DNA from 3 places in the Enterobacter cloacae complex sp. HYC042_NIDB genome. Region 2 is predicted to be linked to each of the others. Evidence: predicted binding sites of a transcription regulator. Region 2 holds the regulator's gene; each other region holds the start of a gene.
The links. The regulator sigma-54, encoded in region 2, starts transcription at its own class of promoters, with help from an activator protein. The targets are predictions, from matches to a motif close to GTTGGCACANNTTTCGCTNT.
Positions count from the first base shown of each region.

Region 1: a site for sigma-54 is predicted at 2,160-2,179, ahead of OKF39_RS07170 (amino acid ABC transporter substrate-binding protein). Genes of this name have one in related genera too.
Region 3: a site for sigma-54 is predicted at 1,340-1,359, ahead of glnA (glutamate--ammonia ligase). Genes of this name have one in related genera too.

Region 1 covers NZ_CP109650.1:1,511,443-1,517,243, reverse strand. The annotation lists gene corC (CNNM family magnesium/cobalt transport protein CorC) at 1-552, shown strand, start outside; gene lnt (apolipoprotein N-acyltransferase) at 558-2,096, shown strand; gene OKF39_RS07170 (amino acid ABC transporter substrate-binding protein) at 2,452-3,357, shown strand; gene OKF39_RS07165 (amino acid ABC transporter permease) at 3,514-4,254, shown strand; gene gltK (glutamate/aspartate ABC transporter permease GltK) at 4,254-4,928, shown strand; gene OKF39_RS07155 (amino acid ABC transporter ATP-binding protein) at 4,928-5,653, shown strand; gene rihA (pyrimidine-specific ribonucleoside hydrolase RihA) at 5,774-5,801, shown strand, end outside.
Region 2 covers NZ_CP109650.1:4,371,200-4,377,000, forward strand. The annotation lists gene kdsD (arabinose-5-phosphate isomerase KdsD) at 1-384, shown strand, start outside; gene kdsC (3-deoxy-manno-octulosonate-8-phosphatase KdsC) at 399-965, shown strand; gene lptC (LPS export ABC transporter periplasmic protein LptC) at 962-1,537, shown strand; gene lptA (lipopolysaccharide ABC transporter substrate-binding protein LptA) at 1,506-2,060, shown strand; gene lptB (LPS export ABC transporter ATP-binding protein) at 2,067-2,792, shown strand; gene rpoN (RNA polymerase factor sigma-54) at 2,840-4,273, shown strand; gene hpf (ribosome hibernation promoting factor) at 4,296-4,583, shown strand; gene ptsN (PTS IIA-like nitrogen regulatory protein PtsN) at 4,666-5,157, shown strand; gene rapZ (RNase adapter RapZ) at 5,203-5,801, shown strand, end outside.
Region 3 covers NZ_CP109650.1:117,876-123,676, reverse strand. The annotation lists gene glnA (glutamate--ammonia ligase) at 1-1,253, opposite strand, end outside; gene typA (ribosome-dependent GTPase TypA) at 1,632-3,455, shown strand; gene ompL (porin OmpL) at 3,507-4,193, opposite strand; gene OKF39_RS00555 (MFS transporter) at 4,268-5,692, opposite strand; gene OKF39_RS00550 (MFS transporter) at 5,736-5,801, opposite strand, start outside.

The DNA.
Region 1 (5,801 bases), 1.9 Mb from region 2:
AAAGATCACATCGAAGGGATTTTGATGGCCAAAGATCTGCTGCCGTTTATGCGCAGCGATGCCGAAGCCTTCAGCATGGAAAAAGTGTTACGCCAGGCCGTGGTCGTGCCGGAAAGTAAACGTGTGGATCGGATGCTGAAAGAGTTTCGCTCTCAGCGTTACCACATGGCGATTGTTATTGATGAATTCGGCGGTGTCTCAGGTCTTGTCACGATCGAAGATATTCTTGAGCTGATCGTGGGCGAAATCGAAGACGAGTACGACGAAGAAGAAGATATCGACTTCCGTCAGCTTAGTCGCCACACCTGGACCGTGCGCGCGCTGGCCTCGATTGAAGATTTCAACGACGCCTTCGGTACCCACTTCAGCGATGAAGAGGTCGATACCATTGGCGGGCTGGTGATGCAGGCCTTTGGCCATCTTCCGGCGCGCGGTGAGACCGTTGACATCGACGGTTACCAGTTCAAAGTGGCAATGGCCGACAGCCGACGTATTATACAGGTTCACGTCAGAACGCCGGACGATTCACCGGTGCCAAAACTGGAAGATTAATGTAAATGGCATTTGCCCCATTGCTTGAACGCCAGCGCGTCCGTTTGCTGCTGGCGCTGTTACTCGGAGCCAGCGGTACGCTGGCTTTTTCTCCTTACGATATCTGGCCCGCGGCTATTCTCTCCCTGATGGGGCTTCAGGGGTTAACCCTGAATCGTCGTCCGGTACAGGCCGCTGCGATCGGCTACTTCTGGGGGCTGGGGCTATTTGGCTCCGGCATTAACTGGGTCTACGTCAGCATCGCACAGTTTGGCGGGATGCCGGGGCCGGTTAACGTCTTCCTGGTCGTCCTGCTCGCCGCCTATCTCTCGCTCTATACCGGTCTGTTCGCCGGAATTCTCTCTCGCCTGTGGCCTAAAACCACCTGGCTTCGTGTCGCCATTGCCGCGCCGGTGGTCTGGCAGATTACCGAGTTCCTCCGCGGCTGGGTGCTGACCGGCTTCCCGTGGCTGCAGTTCGGCTACAGCCAGATTGACGGCCCGCTGAAAGGTCTGGCACCGGTAATGGGCGTTGAAGCCATTAACTTCCTGCTGATGGTGGTGAGCGGCCTGCTGGTACTGGCGCTGGTCACGCGCGGCTGGAAGCCGCTGGCTGTGGCGCTGGTGCTGTTCGCCCTGCCCTTCCCGCTGCGCTATATCCAGTGGTTCACGCCCGAGCCCGAGCGCGCCATGCAGGTTTCCATGGTGCAGGGGAATATCCCGCAGTCCATGAAGTGGGACGAAAAAGAGCTGCTGAACACGCTGAAGATCTACGCCAACGCCACCGAAGAGGTGATGGGCAAATCGCAGCTGATTATCTGGCCAGAATCCGCTATTCCCGATCTGGAAATTAACCAGCAGCCGTTCCTCAACATGATGAACGATCTGCTGGTGGCGCGTGGCAGCACCCTGATTACCGGCATTGTTGATGCGCGCCTGAATCAGCAGAACCGCTACGACACCTACAACACCATTATTACGCTCGGCAAAGACAGCGAATACAGCTACCACTCCACCGACCGGTACAACAAGAACCACCTCGTGCCGTTCGGTGAATTTGTGCCGCTGGAGTCTATTTTGCGTCCGCTGGCACCGTTCTTTGACCTGCCGATGTCCTCCTTCAGCCGCGGTCCGTACGTTCAGCCCCAGCTTCACGCGCACGGTCTGGCCCTGACGGCCGCCATCTGCTACGAAATCATCCTCGGCGAGCAGGTGCGCGATAACTTCCGCCCGGACACCGACTATCTGCTGACCATCTCCAATGATGCGTGGTTCGGTAAATCAATCGGCCCGTGGCAGCACTTCCAGATGGCACGCATGCGTTCTTTGGAGCTGGCGCGTCCGCTGCTGCGTAGCACCAATAACGGCATCACCGCCGTGATTGGCCCGCAGGGCGAAATCCAGGCCATGATCCCGCAGTTCACCCGTGAAGTGCTGACAACCAAAGTCACGCCAACCACGGGCCTGACGCCGTACGCCCGCACCGGCAACTGGCCGCTGTGGATCCTGACCGCGCTGTTCGGCTTTGGCGCCGTGCTGATGAGCCTGCGTCAGCGTCATAAATAATCTTGCCTTCTGATGCCGGGTGGCGGCTGCGCCTTACCCGGCAATTTCCTCCCAATCTTCAATTCTGGCACGCCTGTTGCTTTATTTATTCACGTAAACGCTGTCTGGCTTAACGTGCAACCTTGTCGCACCAGTGTAGATCGTCGCTAGCACCGAAACGGTGCAACGGGAGATTATTGCCTCTGAATGGTGCGGCGCGCTTCGCAAAAATAAACAATAACGCAGCAAAATCTTTACATTAAGCCAGACTAAATGTTAACAAGCTTGCATAACACTGCACTCGCATTGCGCGAGATATAACAACATCACAATGGGTATCTATGCGTCACTGGCGCTGATAAGAAAGGAGTTGGGTATGCAATTACGTAAACTGGCCACAGCAATGCTGGTTATGGGAATGTCCGCAGGCGTGGTTCACGCTGAAGACGCTCCGGCAGCAGGCAGCACTCTCGACAAGATTGCCAAAAACGGCGTCATCGTGGTCGGCCACCGTGAATCTTCCGTCCCGTTCTCTTACTACGACAACACGCAAAAAGTCGTAGGCTATTCACAGGATTACTCCAACGCTATCGTTGAAGCTGTGAAGAAAAAGCTGAACAAACCTGACCTGCAGGTGAAGCTGATCCCAATCACTTCACAGAACCGTATTCCGCTGCTGCAAAACGGCACCTTTGACTTCGAGTGTGGTTCCACCACCAACAATCTGGAGCGTCAAAAACAGGCGGCCTTCTCTGACACCATCTTTGTCGTGGGCACCCGTCTGCTGACCAAGAAGGGCGGCGCAATCAAAGATTTTGCGGACCTGAAAGGCAAAGCGGTCGTTGTGACCTCCGGTACCACTTCTGAAGTCCTGCTGCACAAGCTGAACGACGAGAAGAAAATGGATATGCGCATCATCAGCGCGAAAGACCATGGCGACTCCTTCCGTACGCTGGAAAGCGGTCGTGCCGTCGCGTTTATGATGGATGACGCCCTGCTGGCGGGCGAACGTGCGAAGGCGAAGAAACCAGACAACTGGGATATCGTCGGTACCGCGCAGTCCAAAGAAGCCTACGGCTGCATGCTGCGTAAAGACGATCCGCAGTTCAAAAAGCTGATCGATGACACTATCGCCCAGGTGCAGACCTCCGGCGAAGCGGAAAAATGGTTCGACAAGTGGTTTAAGAACCCGATTCCACCAAAAAATCTCAATATGAACTTTGAACTGTCTGACGACATGAAAGCGCTGTTCAAATCTCCAAATGACAAGGCTCTTAACTAATTAGAACAACAGGGGCGGGATCTCCTGCCCTCTCGATTGTCGGGAAGCATGGACAGACATATACGCTGAGTGGTCGTTCCCCACTCAGCGCGAAAAAAGAGCTTCTCACCAATCTTCGAGGGTAGCGCTGCTACCCTCTTTTTTCTGGAGTTTATTATGTCAATAGACTGGAACTGGGGCATCTTCCTGCAACAAGCCCCGTTCGGCAACACCACCTATCTTGGCTGGCTGTGGAGCGGCTTTCAGGTTACCGTGGCATTATCGATAACGGCGTGGATCATCGCGTTTCTTGTCGGTTCGCTGTTCGGTATTCTGCGAACCGTCCCTAACCGTTTTCTTTCAACAATTGGCACACTGTATGTGGAGCTGTTCCGTAACGTTCCGCTCATCGTGCAGTTCTTTACCTGGTATCTGGTCATCCCGGAACTGCTGCCGGAAAATATTGGCATGTGGTTCAAGTCGGAGCTGGATCCGAACGTGCAGTTCTTTGTCTCCTCCATGATGTGTCTGGGGCTGTTTACCGCTGCGCGCGTTTGCGAGCAGGTGCGTGCCGCCATTCAGTCATTGCCACGCGGACAAAAAAATGCGGGCCTGGCGATGGGCCTGACCCTGCCACAAACCTACCGCTACGTGCTGCTGCCTAACGCCTACCGCGTTATCGTTCCACCGATGACCTCTGAGATGATGAACCTGGTGAAAAACTCGGCCATCGCCTCAACCATCGGCCTGGTGGATATGGCTGCACAGGCGGGCAAGCTGCTGGATTACTCCGCTCATGCGTGGGAATCCTTCACCGCGATCACGCTCGCGTATGTTCTGATTAACGCTTTCATCATGCTGGTGATGAACCTGGTTGAACGCAAAGTACGCCTGCCGGGCAATCTGGGAGGCAAATAATGTACGAATTTGACTGGAGTTCTATTGTTCCATCCATGCCTTACCTGCTCGATGGCCTGGTGATTACCCTAAAGATCACCGCGATCGCTATCGTCGTGGGTATCGTCTGGGGTACCCTGCTGGCCGTCATGCGCCTGTCGAGCTTTAAGCCGCTCGCCTGGTTTGCGACTGCCTACGTTAACGTCTTCCGCTCCATCCCGCTGGTGATGGTGCTGCTGTGGTTTTACCTGATTGTTCCAGGCTTCTTACAGAATGTGCTGGGACTGTCGCCGAAAACCGACATCCGCCTGATCTCTGCGATGGTGGCGTTCTCGATGTTTGAGGCCGCTTACTATTCAGAGATTATCCGTGCGGGTATCCAGAGTATCTCCCGTGGGCAGTCCAGCGCCGCGCTGGCGCTGGGAATGACGCACTGGCAGTCCATGCAGCTCATCATTCTGCCTCAGGCGTTTCGCGCCATGGTTCCGCTCCTGCTGACCCAGGGTATCGTGCTGTTCCAGGATACCTCTCTGGTTTACGTTCTGAGTCTGGCGGACTTCTTCCGTACCGCGTCGACCATAGGTGAACGTGATGGTACGCAGGTCGAGATGGTGCTCTTCGCGGGTGCGGTCTATTTTGTGATTAGTTTAAGCGCGTCGCTGCTGGTCAGCTGGCTGAAGAAAAGGACGGTATAATGATTTCCCTGAAAAATGTTTCTAAATGGTATGGGCACTTTCAGGTGCTGACCGACTGCTCCACCGAAGTCAAAAAAGGCGATGTGGTGGTGGTGTGCGGGCCGTCCGGTTCCGGTAAGTCTACGCTGATCAAAACGGTTAATGGTCTGGAGCCTGTGCAGCAGGGCGAAATTGTTGTTAACGGCACGAAAGTGAACGACAAGAAAACCAACCTGGCCCAGCTTCGCTCTCACGTCGGCATGGTGTTCCAGCATTTTGAGCTATTCCCTCATCTGTCCATTATTGAGAACCTGACGCTGGCTCAGGTCAAAGTGCTCAAGCGTGATAAAAAAGCGTCGCGCGAAAAGGGGCTCAAGCTTCTGGAGCGCGTGGGGCTTTCTGCACATGCCGATAAGTTCCCGGCACAGCTTTCCGGCGGCCAGCAGCAGCGTGTGGCGATTGCGCGCGCGCTGTGCATGGATCCGGTGGCGATGCTGTTCGATGAGCCCACATCAGCGCTCGATCCTGAAATGATCAACGAAGTGCTGGACGTGATGGTCGAGCTGGCGCACGAAGGGATGACCATGATGGTGGTGACGCACGAAATGGGCTTCGCCCGTAAAGTGGCCAACCGCGTGATCTTCATGGACGAAGGTAAAATTGTCGAAGACTCACCGAAAGAAGAGTTCTTCGCCAACCCGAAATCCGAACGCGCGAAAGATTTCCTCGCGAAAATCCTGCACTAATCTTCTCGGTGCGCAATCTGCGGATTGCGCACTGCTTCACGCTTTAGATCTCTTTTTCTATTCGGCGTCACATCGCAGCGTTAACCTTGTCACAAAATAATGCTAAGAATGGAGAACGCTATGGCACACCCTATAATTCTCGACTGCG
Region 2 (5,801 bases):
CTGCTGCTGCGGGTAAACGATATTATGCACACCGGGGATGAGATCCCTCACGTCAGCAAAGAAGCCTCCCTGCGTGATGCGCTGCTGGAAATCACCCGTAAGAATCTGGGTATGACGGTCGTGTGCGACGATCTGATGAAAATTCAGGGGATCTTCACCGATGGCGACCTGCGTCGCGTGTTCGACATGGGTGTAGATGTCCGCACGCTCGGCATTGCCGATGTGATGACGCCAGGCGGCATTCGCGTGCGTCCGGGAACGCTGGCCGTGGATGTGCTGAACCTGATGCAGTCCCGCCATATCACCTCCGTTATGGTTGCCGATGGCGACCAGTTGCTGGGTGTGGTACATATGCATGATCTGCTGCGCGCTGGCGTAGTGTAATAAAGGATAAGACAATGAGTAATGCGGGTGCATCCCTTGCAACCTGTTATGGTCCGGTCAGTACCCAGATGATGGCAAAGGCGGAAAATATTCGTCTGCTCATTCTGGATGTGGATGGCGTACTTTCCGATGGCCTGATTTACATGGGCAATAATGGTGAAGAGCTGAAAGCGTTTAACGTTCGCGACGGCTACGGTATCCGCTGTGCGCTCACCTCGGGTATTGAGGTTGCTATCATCACCGGACGAAAAGCTAAACTGGTAGAAGACCGCTGTGAAACCTTAGGCATTACCCATCTTTACCAGGGTCAATCCGATAAGATGGCAGCGTTCAATGATTTACTGGGTAAACTGGCTATCGCACCGGAAAACGTGGCCTACGTCGGGGACGACCTGATTGACTGGCCGGTGATGGCTGAAGTCGGTCTCAGCATCGCGGTTGCTGATGCTCATCCGCTGTTGATCCCGCGCGCTGACTACGTTACCCACATCAACGGTGGCCGGGGTGCCGTCCGTGAAGTCTGCGATCTGCTTCTGCTGGCGCAGGGCAAGCTTGATGAAGCCAAAGGGCAATCGATATGAGTAAAACCAGACGTTGGGTTATCATTCTGCTTTCGCTTGTCGCACTGGTATTGATTGGCGTGAACCTTGCCGATCGCGACGATACGCAAACGGAAGTCGTCAACAATAACGATCCAACCTATAAAAGCGATCACAGCGACACCGTGGTCTATAGCCCGGAAGGTGCGCTGAATTATCGCCTGATTGCCCAGCACGTTGAATACTTTTCCGATGACGGCGTTTCGTGGTTTACCCAACCTGTCATGACCACTTTCGATAAAGACAAAGTGCCGACGTGGTCAATTAAGTCAGATCGGGCCAAACTGACAAATGACCGTATGCTTTATCTGTATGGCCACGTTGAAGTCAACGCCCTGACCGCTGACTCGCAACTGCGAAAAATTACGACGGATAATGCCCAGATCAACCTGGTAACCCAGGACGTGACGTCGCAGGATCTGGTCACACTGTATGGCACAACATTTAATTCCAGCGGTTTAAGAATGCGCGGGAACTTACGCAGCAAGAACGCCGAGCTGATTGAAAAGGTTAGAACCTCCTATGAAATTCAAAACAAACAAACTCAGCCTTAAAGTAATTATCGCCAGCGCGATGCTGGCGGCCAGTCTCCCCGCGCTTGCTGTAACGGGCGATACCGACCAGCCGATCCATATCGAGTCCGACACTCAGTCTCTCGATATGCAGGGTAACGTCGTCACCTTCACGGGTAACGTCGTCATGACTCAGGGGACCATCAAAATTAACGCCGATAAAGTGGTCGTTACCCGTCCGGGCGGCGAGCAGGGCAAAGAGATCATTGATGGTTACGGCAACCCGGCCACCTTCTACCAGATGCAGGACAACGGCAAGCCGGTGAAGGGCCACGCCTCGCATATGCACTATGAGCTGGCGAAGGACCTGGTCATCCTGACCGGAAACGCGTATCTGGAACAGCTGGACAGCAATATTACCGGTGACCAGATTACCTATCTGGTGAAAGAGCAAAAAATGCAGGCCTCCAGCGAGAAAGGCAAACGCGTAACCACCGTGCTGGTTCCGTCGCAGCTGCAGGACAAAGGCAAGGGCCAGGCCCCGGCACAGAAGAAGAGTAACTAATTCGCTATGGCAACATTAACTGCAAAAAATCTCGCGAAGGCCTATAAGGGCCGTCGTGTCGTAGAAGATGTCAGTCTGACCGTCAACTCCGGCGAAATTGTGGGCCTGCTTGGCCCGAACGGTGCGGGTAAAACCACCACCTTCTACATGGTGGTGGGTATTGTGCCGCGCGATGCCGGCAACATTATTATTGACGATGAAGATATCAGCCTGCTGCCGCTGCACGCGCGCGCGCGCCGTGGCATCGGCTATCTGCCGCAGGAAGCCTCTATTTTTCGTCGTCTGAGCGTCTTTGATAACCTGATGGCGGTCCTGCAAATTCGCGACGACCTGACCAACGAACAGCGTCAGGATCGCGCCAACGAGCTGATGGAAGAGTTTCATATCGAACACCTGCGCGACAGCCTGGGCCAGGCCTTGTCCGGGGGGGAACGCCGTCGTGTTGAGATTGCGCGCGCGCTGGCCGCCAATCCGAAGTTTATCCTTCTGGATGAACCGTTTGCGGGCGTTGACCCGATCTCCGTTATCGACATTAAACGCATTATCGAGCATCTGCGTGACAGCGGACTTGGCGTGCTGATCACAGACCACAACGTTCGTGAAACGCTGGCGGTATGTGAACGCGCGTATATCGTGAGCCAGGGCAATCTGATCGCTCACGGTACGCCGCAGCAGATCCTCGAAGACGATCATGTTAAGCGCGTCTATCTTGGGGAAGACTTCAGACTCTGATAGGGTAGAGGTAACGTAACGCCGAACCGGAGAAAAATGCTCTGAACATGAAGCAAGGTTTGCAATTAAGGCTCAGCCAACAGCTGGCGATGACGCCGCAGTTACAGCAGGCAATTCGTCTGTTGCAACTGTCCACCTTAGAACTCCAGCAGGAGCTCCAGCAGGCGCTGGACAGCAATCCCCTGCTGGAGCAAGCCGATCTTCATGACGAGGTAGATACCCAGCAGTCACAGGACACAGAAGCGCTCGACACCGCGGATGCACTCGAACAAAAAGAGATGCCGGACGAGCTTCCGCTGGATGCCAGCTGGGATGAAATCTATACCGCCGGGACCCCTTCCGGCACGCGTGCAGACTACCAGGACGACGAGCTACCGGTCTACCAGGGCGAAACCACCCAGTCGCTGCAGGATTACCTGATGTGGCAGGTAGAGCTTACCCCCTTCTCCGATACCGACCGCGCCATTGCCACCTCGATTGTCGACGCCGTTGATGACACCGGTTATTTGACCGTCACGCTGGACGACATTCTGGAAAGCATGGGCGATGAAGAGATTGAGATTGAGGAGATTGAAGCGGTACTGAAACGCATTCAGCGCTTCGATCCGGTCGGGGTGGCCGCGAAGGACCTGCGCGACTGTCTGCTGATTCAGCTTTCTCAGTTCAGTAAAGAGACGCCGTGGCTCGACGAGGCACGCTTAATCATCAGCGATCATCTGGATCTTCTGGCTAACCACGATTTCCGCACCCTGATGCGCGTCACGCGCCTGAAGGAAGAGGTGCTGAAAGAGGCGGTAAATCTGATCCAGTCCCTCGATCCGCGTCCCGGTCAGTCGATCCAGACCAGCGAACCCGAGTACGTTATCCCGGACGTGCTGGTCAGAAAACACAATGACCGCTGGGTCGTTGAACTGAACTCTGACAGCATCCCTCGCCTGCAAATCAACCAGCAGTACGCCTCCATGTGTACCAGCGCGCGCAACGACTCCGACAATCAATACATTCGCAGCAATCTTCAGGAAGCGCGATGGCTGATCAAGAGCCTGGAGAGCCGGAATGATACCCTGCTTCGCGTGAGCCGCTGCATCGTCGAACAGCAGCAGGCCTTCTTTGAGCAGGGCGAAGAGTATATGAAGCCGATGGTGCTGGCGGATATCGCCCAGGCCGTCGAGATGCATGAATCCACTATTTCCCGCGTTACTACGCAGAAGTATCTGCACAGTCCGCGCGGTATTTTTGAGCTTAAGTATTTCTTCTCCAGCCACGTGAACACCGAGGGTGGCGGCGAAGCCTCCTCAACGGCGATTCGCGCCCTGGTGAAGAAGTTGATCGCCGCGGAGAACCCCGCGAAGCCACTAAGTGACAGTAAGTTGACCACCATGCTGTCCGATCAGGGTATTATGGTGGCACGTCGTACTGTTGCGAAGTATCGAGAGTCTTTATCCATTCCGCCGTCTAACCAGCGTAAACAGCTGGTCTGACACAACCGATAAGGAAGACACTATGCAGCTCAATATCACAGGACATAACGTCGAGATTACTGAGGCTTTACGTGACTTCGTGAACGCTAAGTTCGCGAAACTCGAGCAGTATTTCGAAAGGATCAATCAGGTCTACGTTGTGTTAAAAGTGGAGAAAGTGACTCATATCTCGGATGCAACCCTGCATGTTAACGGGGGTGAACTCCATGCCAGTGCGGAAGGGCAAGACATGTACGCGGCTATCGACGGCTTGATTGACAAGCTTGCGCGACAGCTCAATAAACATAAAGATAAACTGAAACAACACTAATTGTCCGGGCAGTTAACGGGTGCAGGACGGCCTGTTGTGAAACACAACGGGCCATTTGTACAGTTAGCGCTTAGGTGAAATTATGATGAACAACGATTCCGCTCTTCAACTGAGCAATGTCCTTAACCAGGAATGTACCCGCAGTGCCGTTCACTGCCAGAGCAAAAAACGTGCGCTGGAGATCATCAGTGAATTGGCTGCAAAACAGCTGGGCCTGCCGCCGCAGGTGGTGTTCGAAGCCATTCTGACCCGTGAAAAGATGGGCAGTACCGGTATCGGCAACGGCATCGCGATCCCGCACGGCAAGCTGGAAGAGGACACCCTGCGTGCCGTCGGTGTGTTTGTGCAACTGGAAACCCCAATCGCTTTTGACGCCATTGATAACCAGCCCGTCGATCTCCTCTTCGCACTGCTGGTGCCTGCAGACCAGACCAAGACCCACCTGCATACGCTTTCGCTGGTTGCTAAACGTCTGGCGGATAAAACCATCTGCCGTCGACTGCGCTCAGCCCAAAGTGATGAAGAGCTTTATCAAATTATCACTGAAGCAGAAGGCAATCAGGATGACGCATAACCAGGTGATGGCCTTCACATCTGTTGTCCTGAGGAGAAACGGAACATGGTGCTGATGATTGTCAGCGGTCGTTCAGGGTCGGGGAAATCCGTTGCCCTGCGCGCGCTGGAAGACATGGGTTTTTACTGCGTCGATAACCTGCCGGTCGTGTTATTGCCCGATCTGGCACGCACATTAGCGGAGAGACAAACCTCCGCCGCCGTCAGTATCGACGTTCGTAACATGCCGGAATCGCCAGAGATCTTCGAACAGGCAATGAGTAACCTGCCTGACGCGTTCTCGCCTCAGCTGCTGTTCCTTGATGCCGACCGCAATACCCTGATCCGCCGCTACAGCGACACCCGTCGTCTGCACCCGCTTTCCAGCAAGAATCTCTCGCTGGAGAGCGCCATCGACGAAGAGAGCGATCTGCTTGAGCCGCTGCGCTCTCGTGCCGATCTGATTGTCGACACCTCAGAGATGTCCGTTCACGAGCTGGCGGAAATGCTGCGAACCCGGCTGCTGGGTAAACGCGAGCGCGAGCTGACGATGGTGTTCGAATCCTTCGGCTTTAAGCACGGTATTCCGATTGATGCGGACTATGTTTTCGACGTGCGCTTCCTGCCGAACCCGCACTGGGATCCCAAACTGCGTCCAATGACCGG
Region 3 (5,801 bases), 470 kb from region 2:
GCTTCTTCCAGAGAGCCAGCAACCTGTGGGATCTCTTTCGCTTCTTCTGGCGGCAGGTCGTACAGGTTTTTGTCCATCGCTTCGCCTGGGTGGATCTTGTTCTTGATACCGTCCAGACCGGCCATCAGCAGCGCTGCGAAGCACAGGTATGGGTTAGCCGCTGGGTCCGGGAAGCGCACTTCGATACGACGCGCTTTCGGAGACGCCACCACCGGGATACGGATGGAAGCAGAACGGTTACGCGCAGAGTAGGCCAGCATAACTGGGGCTTCGTAGCCCGGGACCAGACGCTTGTAGGAGTTAGTGGTTGGGTTCGCCAGGGCGTTGATCGCTTTAGCGTGTTTGATAACACCACCGATGTAATACAGCGCCTGCTCGGACAGACCGGCATATTTGTCGCCAGAGAACAGGTTGGTACCGTTCTTGGACAGAGACATGTGGCAGTGCATACCGGAACCGTTGTCGCCAAACATTGGTTTTGGCATGAAGGTCGCGGTTTTACCGAAACGGTGCGCAACGTTGTGCACAACGTATTTGTAGATCTGAATTTCGTCCGCTTTTTTGGTCATGGTGTTGAAGCGGGTTGCCACTTCGTTCTGACCCGCAGTCGCCACTTCGTGGTGGTGCGCTTCAACAACCAGGCCCATCTCTTCCATCACCAGACACATGGTGGAACGGATATCCTGTGCAGAGTCGACCGGAGGAACCGGGAAGTAACCGCCTTTCACACCAGGACGGTGACCTTTGTTACCACCTTCGTATTTGGTGGAAGAGTTCCATGCGCCTTCGATGTCGTCGATAGCCACGTGGGAGCCAGAAATAGAGGCACCGAAGCGGATGTCGTCGAACAGGAAGAACTCTGGCTCTGGCCCGAACAGAACGGTGTCCGCGATGCCGGTGGAACGCAGGTACTCTTCAGCGCGTTTAGCGATAGAACGTGGGTCGCGGTCGTAGCCCTGCAGCGTGCCTGGCTCGAGGATGTCGCAGCGAATGATCAGAGTTGGTTCTTCGAAGAACGGATCAATGACCGCTGTGGTTGCGTCTGGCATCAGAACCATGTCGGATTCGTTAATGCCTTTCCAGCCACCAATGGAGGAGCCGTCAAACATTTTGCCTTCTTCAAAGAATTCGGCGTTCACCTGATGAGCAGGGATTGTGACGTGCTGTTCTTTACCTTTGGTATCGGTGAAGCGCAGATCAACAAACTTCACTTCATGTTCGTTCAGCATCGTCAAAACGTGTTCAGCGGACATACTTAACTCTCCAGATTGGTCATTGTCGTCGTGGTAACGAGGTCTTCAATTTCTGTTGGTACTGGCTGTTGCCATGTATTTTTTATAAAGCGAAATCTGTGCCAACTTTTAAAACACCCCAAAAAGGCGTTATCATGCGCACCATAGTGCAAAAGGGCTGCACCATGATGGATTTTTTGCACCAGTATAGTGCTTCAATGTGAACATTAAGCACCATATTGGTGCAATTTACGTTAAAGTGCCCTTTTACCGCTCCGTGAAAGCGATCACAAAGCATCTCTGCAATACTTGTTTGCGGGGGATGTTTGTGATCCTGTTTTGTAGTGCGATTAATCCGTGTACAATAACGCGCTATTTCTAAATGCCTGAGGCAAAGTTGTGATCGAAAATTTGCGTAACATCGCCATCATCGCGCACGTTGACCATGGTAAAACTACCCTGGTTGATAAGCTGCTGCAGCAATCCGGTACGTTTGATGCGCGTGCCGAAACCCAAGAACGCGTGATGGACTCCAACGATTTGGAGAAAGAGCGTGGGATTACCATCCTCGCGAAAAACACCGCGATTAAATGGAATGACTACCGTATCAACATCGTTGATACCCCAGGGCACGCCGACTTCGGTGGTGAAGTTGAACGTGTAATGTCCATGGTAGACTCCGTTCTGCTGGTCGTTGACGCAATGGATGGCCCAATGCCACAGACGCGCTTCGTGACCAAAAAAGCTTTTGCCCATGGTCTGAAGCCAATCGTTGTTATCAACAAAGTTGACCGCCCTGGCGCGCGTCCTGACTGGGTTGTTGACCAGGTCTTCGACCTGTTCGTTAACCTCGACGCGACCGACGAGCAGCTGGACTTCCCTATCGTTTACGCCTCTGCGCTGAACGGTATCGCAGGTCTGGACCACGAAGACATGGCTGAAGACATGACCCCGCTGTATCAGGCGATTGTTGACCGTGTTCCTGCGCCAAACGTTGACCTGGAAGGCACCCTGCAGATGCAGATCTCCCAGCTCGACTACAACAACTACGTTGGCGTAATCGGCATTGGCCGTATCAAGCGCGGTAAAGTGAAGCCTAACCAGCAGGTCACTATCATCGATAGCGAAGGCAAAACCCGTAACGGTAAAGTCGGTAAAGTCCTGACTCACCTGGGTCTTGAGCGTATCGAGAGCGACATCGCTGAAGCGGGCGACATCATCGCGATCACCGGTCTGGGTGAACTGAACATCTCCGACACCATCTGCGATCCGCAGAACGTCGAAGCGCTGCCAGCCCTGTCCGTTGATGAACCAACCGTATCCATGTTCTTCAACGTCAACACCTCTCCGTTCTGTGGTAAAGAAGGTAAGTTCGTTACCTCTCGTCAGATCCTTGACCGTCTGAACAAAGAGCTGGTGCACAACGTTGCGCTGCGCGTTGAAGAAACCGAAGACGCTGATGCATTCCGCGTTTCCGGTCGTGGTGAGCTGCACCTGTCTGTTCTGATCGAAAACATGCGTCGTGAAGGTTTCGAGATGGCGGTTTCCCGTCCGAAAGTAATCTTCCGTGAAATCGATGGCCGTAAACAAGAGCCGTTCGAAAACGTAACGCTGGACGTAGAAGAGCAGCACCAGGGCTCTGTGATGCAGGCACTGGGCGAGCGTAAAGGCGACCTGAAAAACATGAATCCAGACGGTAAAGGCCGCGTACGTCTCGACTACGTGATCCCAAGCCGTGGCCTGATCGGCTTCCGTTCTGAGTTCATGACCATGACCTCCGGTACCGGCCTGCTGTATTCCACCTTCAGCCACTACGACGACGTTCGTCCGGGCGAAGTGGGCCAGCGTAACAACGGCGTACTGATCTCCAACGGTCAGGGTAAAGCGGTTGCGTTTGCGCTGTTCGGTCTGCAGGATCGCGGTAAGCTGTTCCTGGGTCACGGTGCTGAAGTTTACGAAGGCCAGATCATCGGTATTCACAGCCGTTCTAACGACCTGACGGTAAACTGCCTGACCGGTAAGAAGCTGACCAACATGCGTGCGTCCGGTACTGACGAAGCAACGGTTCTGGTTCCACCGATCAAGATGACCCTGGAGCAGGCTCTGGAGTTCATTGATGATGACGAACTGGTAGAAGTGACTCCACAGTCAATTCGTATCCGTAAACGTCACCTGACCGAGAACGATCGTAAACGTGCTATGCGCGGTGCGAAAGAAGACTAATACGGTCAATCCGTAGTAAAAAAAGCCGCTGAGAAATCAGCGGCTTTTTTATTAGAACGAATAACGTAACCCCAGGCGGATCCTGTACTGCTCGCGGTTGTAATCATTCCATCTGTCCAGCCACTGGAGTTCGAGGTACGGCAGCCAGTTTCTGTCGATCTTATAGCTGAACTTGTTGGTAATTTCCCAGTGATGGTCTTTGCCATTTTTGCTGTGGTAATCATTTATCCGCTGGAAAAAATGCGGCTCAAAGGTGTAGAAAAACGCATCCGTCACCTTGAAATTCCAGTAGTTGGCGAATTCGTGCGTGTCGTTCTTATCCATCTGCCCGTTATAGTCCGGCGTATCGTAATTGTTATGGTTATAGCGATAGCGGAACGTCAGATTAAACCCGTCCGTGAATTTATAGTTGGTATCTAAATAAACCGCGCCACCCGAACCGGCGCTGCTGTCGTTGATCAACCCGCCCGGCTGGAAGGTGAGTTTGTCCGTCGGTTTAAAGAGCGGATACCACCCCTCTATTTCGTTATAGCTGTGCTTGAGCTCATCCCACCTCCCCACGTTGTAGGCGTTGGTGAACATCAACCCCGCGCCCATATCGAAGTTATAGCCGGCACGCAGGATCACTTCGTGCAGCTCAGAGGCCGTATTGTAGGCTTCACGGGTTTCAACATATGCCCCGGCGAATACCGGGCAGGACACAGACGACACGATCAGTACAGTGATGATTCTTTTCATAATTTGTCCATGTATCAGGTACAGAAAGGCCTCCCTCCTGATGAACAGGAAGGAAATACGGGCCGAATTTATTGTTATAAAGTGACTGCTGACGCTTTATTGTTGGGTGTTATCTCAGGGGTATTCGCTGACTGTTTTTTCCGTTTTCCAATCTCCTCGATAATAAAGGCGAAGCGCGCTTCGTTGAGTTTATAAAACAGCCCCATGGTCACGGCGGCGACGATTGCCAGGCCGCACGGCCAGAGGAAAATAAGCTGACGCAAACCCAGCAGCGTGCCCGCGCTCTGCACGGCGTGCGGAACGTAGCCGATCTGGGTCAGCATGATGCCGGGCAGGAAGCCGGCGAGAGCGGCGGAGATTTTGCGCGAGAAGGTGTAGCCGGTGTAAACCGATCCCTCGGCGCGAATGCCGGTTTTCCACTCGCCGTAATCAACGGTATCCGGCACCAGCGCCCAGTTCAGGCTGTTCACAAACGCGGTGCCGAAAAAGGCCATGCAGGAAAACAGCACGAACAGCAGGGAGCTGGTTCCCCAGAAGAAGTTCAGCACGTCGCCCACCGCCCACAGCGCCAGCCCGCCCAGATAGACCGGCTTCTTGCCAAAGCGCTTCACCGCGCCGGGCACCAGAAACACGCCAATCAGAATGCAGCCCATGCTGAAAAAGCCCATCCACGACAGCAGATGCAGGTCGTTCAGCACGTACTGGGTGTAATAGACCTGAATCGCCAGCTTGATGTTGAACGCGGCGAGAGTACACAGGTTGGCAATGCACAGCACCAGCAGCGGCGGATTGCGGAAAATCGCGCAGAACGATTTCAGAATGCCGGGCTTATGGTGATCGGGCGTTATCTCGACATAGCGCTCTTTCACCCCGCTGTAGCACCACCACATGCAGAACAGGCCGCCGGTGACGAACACCAGCGCAGCCACCAGATAGCCGAGGGAGGGCTGGTGGACGAACAGCGCCTGAATGGGCATAAAGCCGACGGTGCAGAGCAACAGCCCCACCGTGGCGCCGCCCTGTCGCCACGCCGCCAGCTGCGCGCGCTCGTTCGGGTTTTTGGTGATGGCAGGGACCATCGCACCGTAGGCACAGTTCATCAGGCTGTAGCAGAGCCCAAACATCATGAAGAGCACGGTGGCGAGCGCCGTTTTGACCGTCAGGCTAAAGTCGTTGGCCATAAACTGCGCCGTCGCGACCAGCGCCACCGGGACGGAGGCGTAAAGTATGAATGGCCGGAACTTCCCCCTCGGGCCAATGTTACGCCGGGAATCCAGCAGCACCCCGGTCAGCATGTCGGTGAACGCGGTAAAAAACTTCGCCACCAGGAAAATAATGCCGCCGTAAAACGCGGGCATCCCCAGTTCATCGGTGTAAAACTTCAGCAAATACAGCGTGCCAATACACAGCATCAGATTCGAGCCAAAATCGCCCATCCCGTAGGCGCACTTCTCTCGCAGGCTCAATTTCAGGGTTAACGGATCAGTATTGTATGTCATGGTCGATCCTCAGAGCGCCCCGCAGGGCGCTCTATCACGTCATTTAGGCCGTACGTTTGCGCAGTTCGATCTCTTCCACGATGCGCACATACATCTTCTCGTTGAGGTT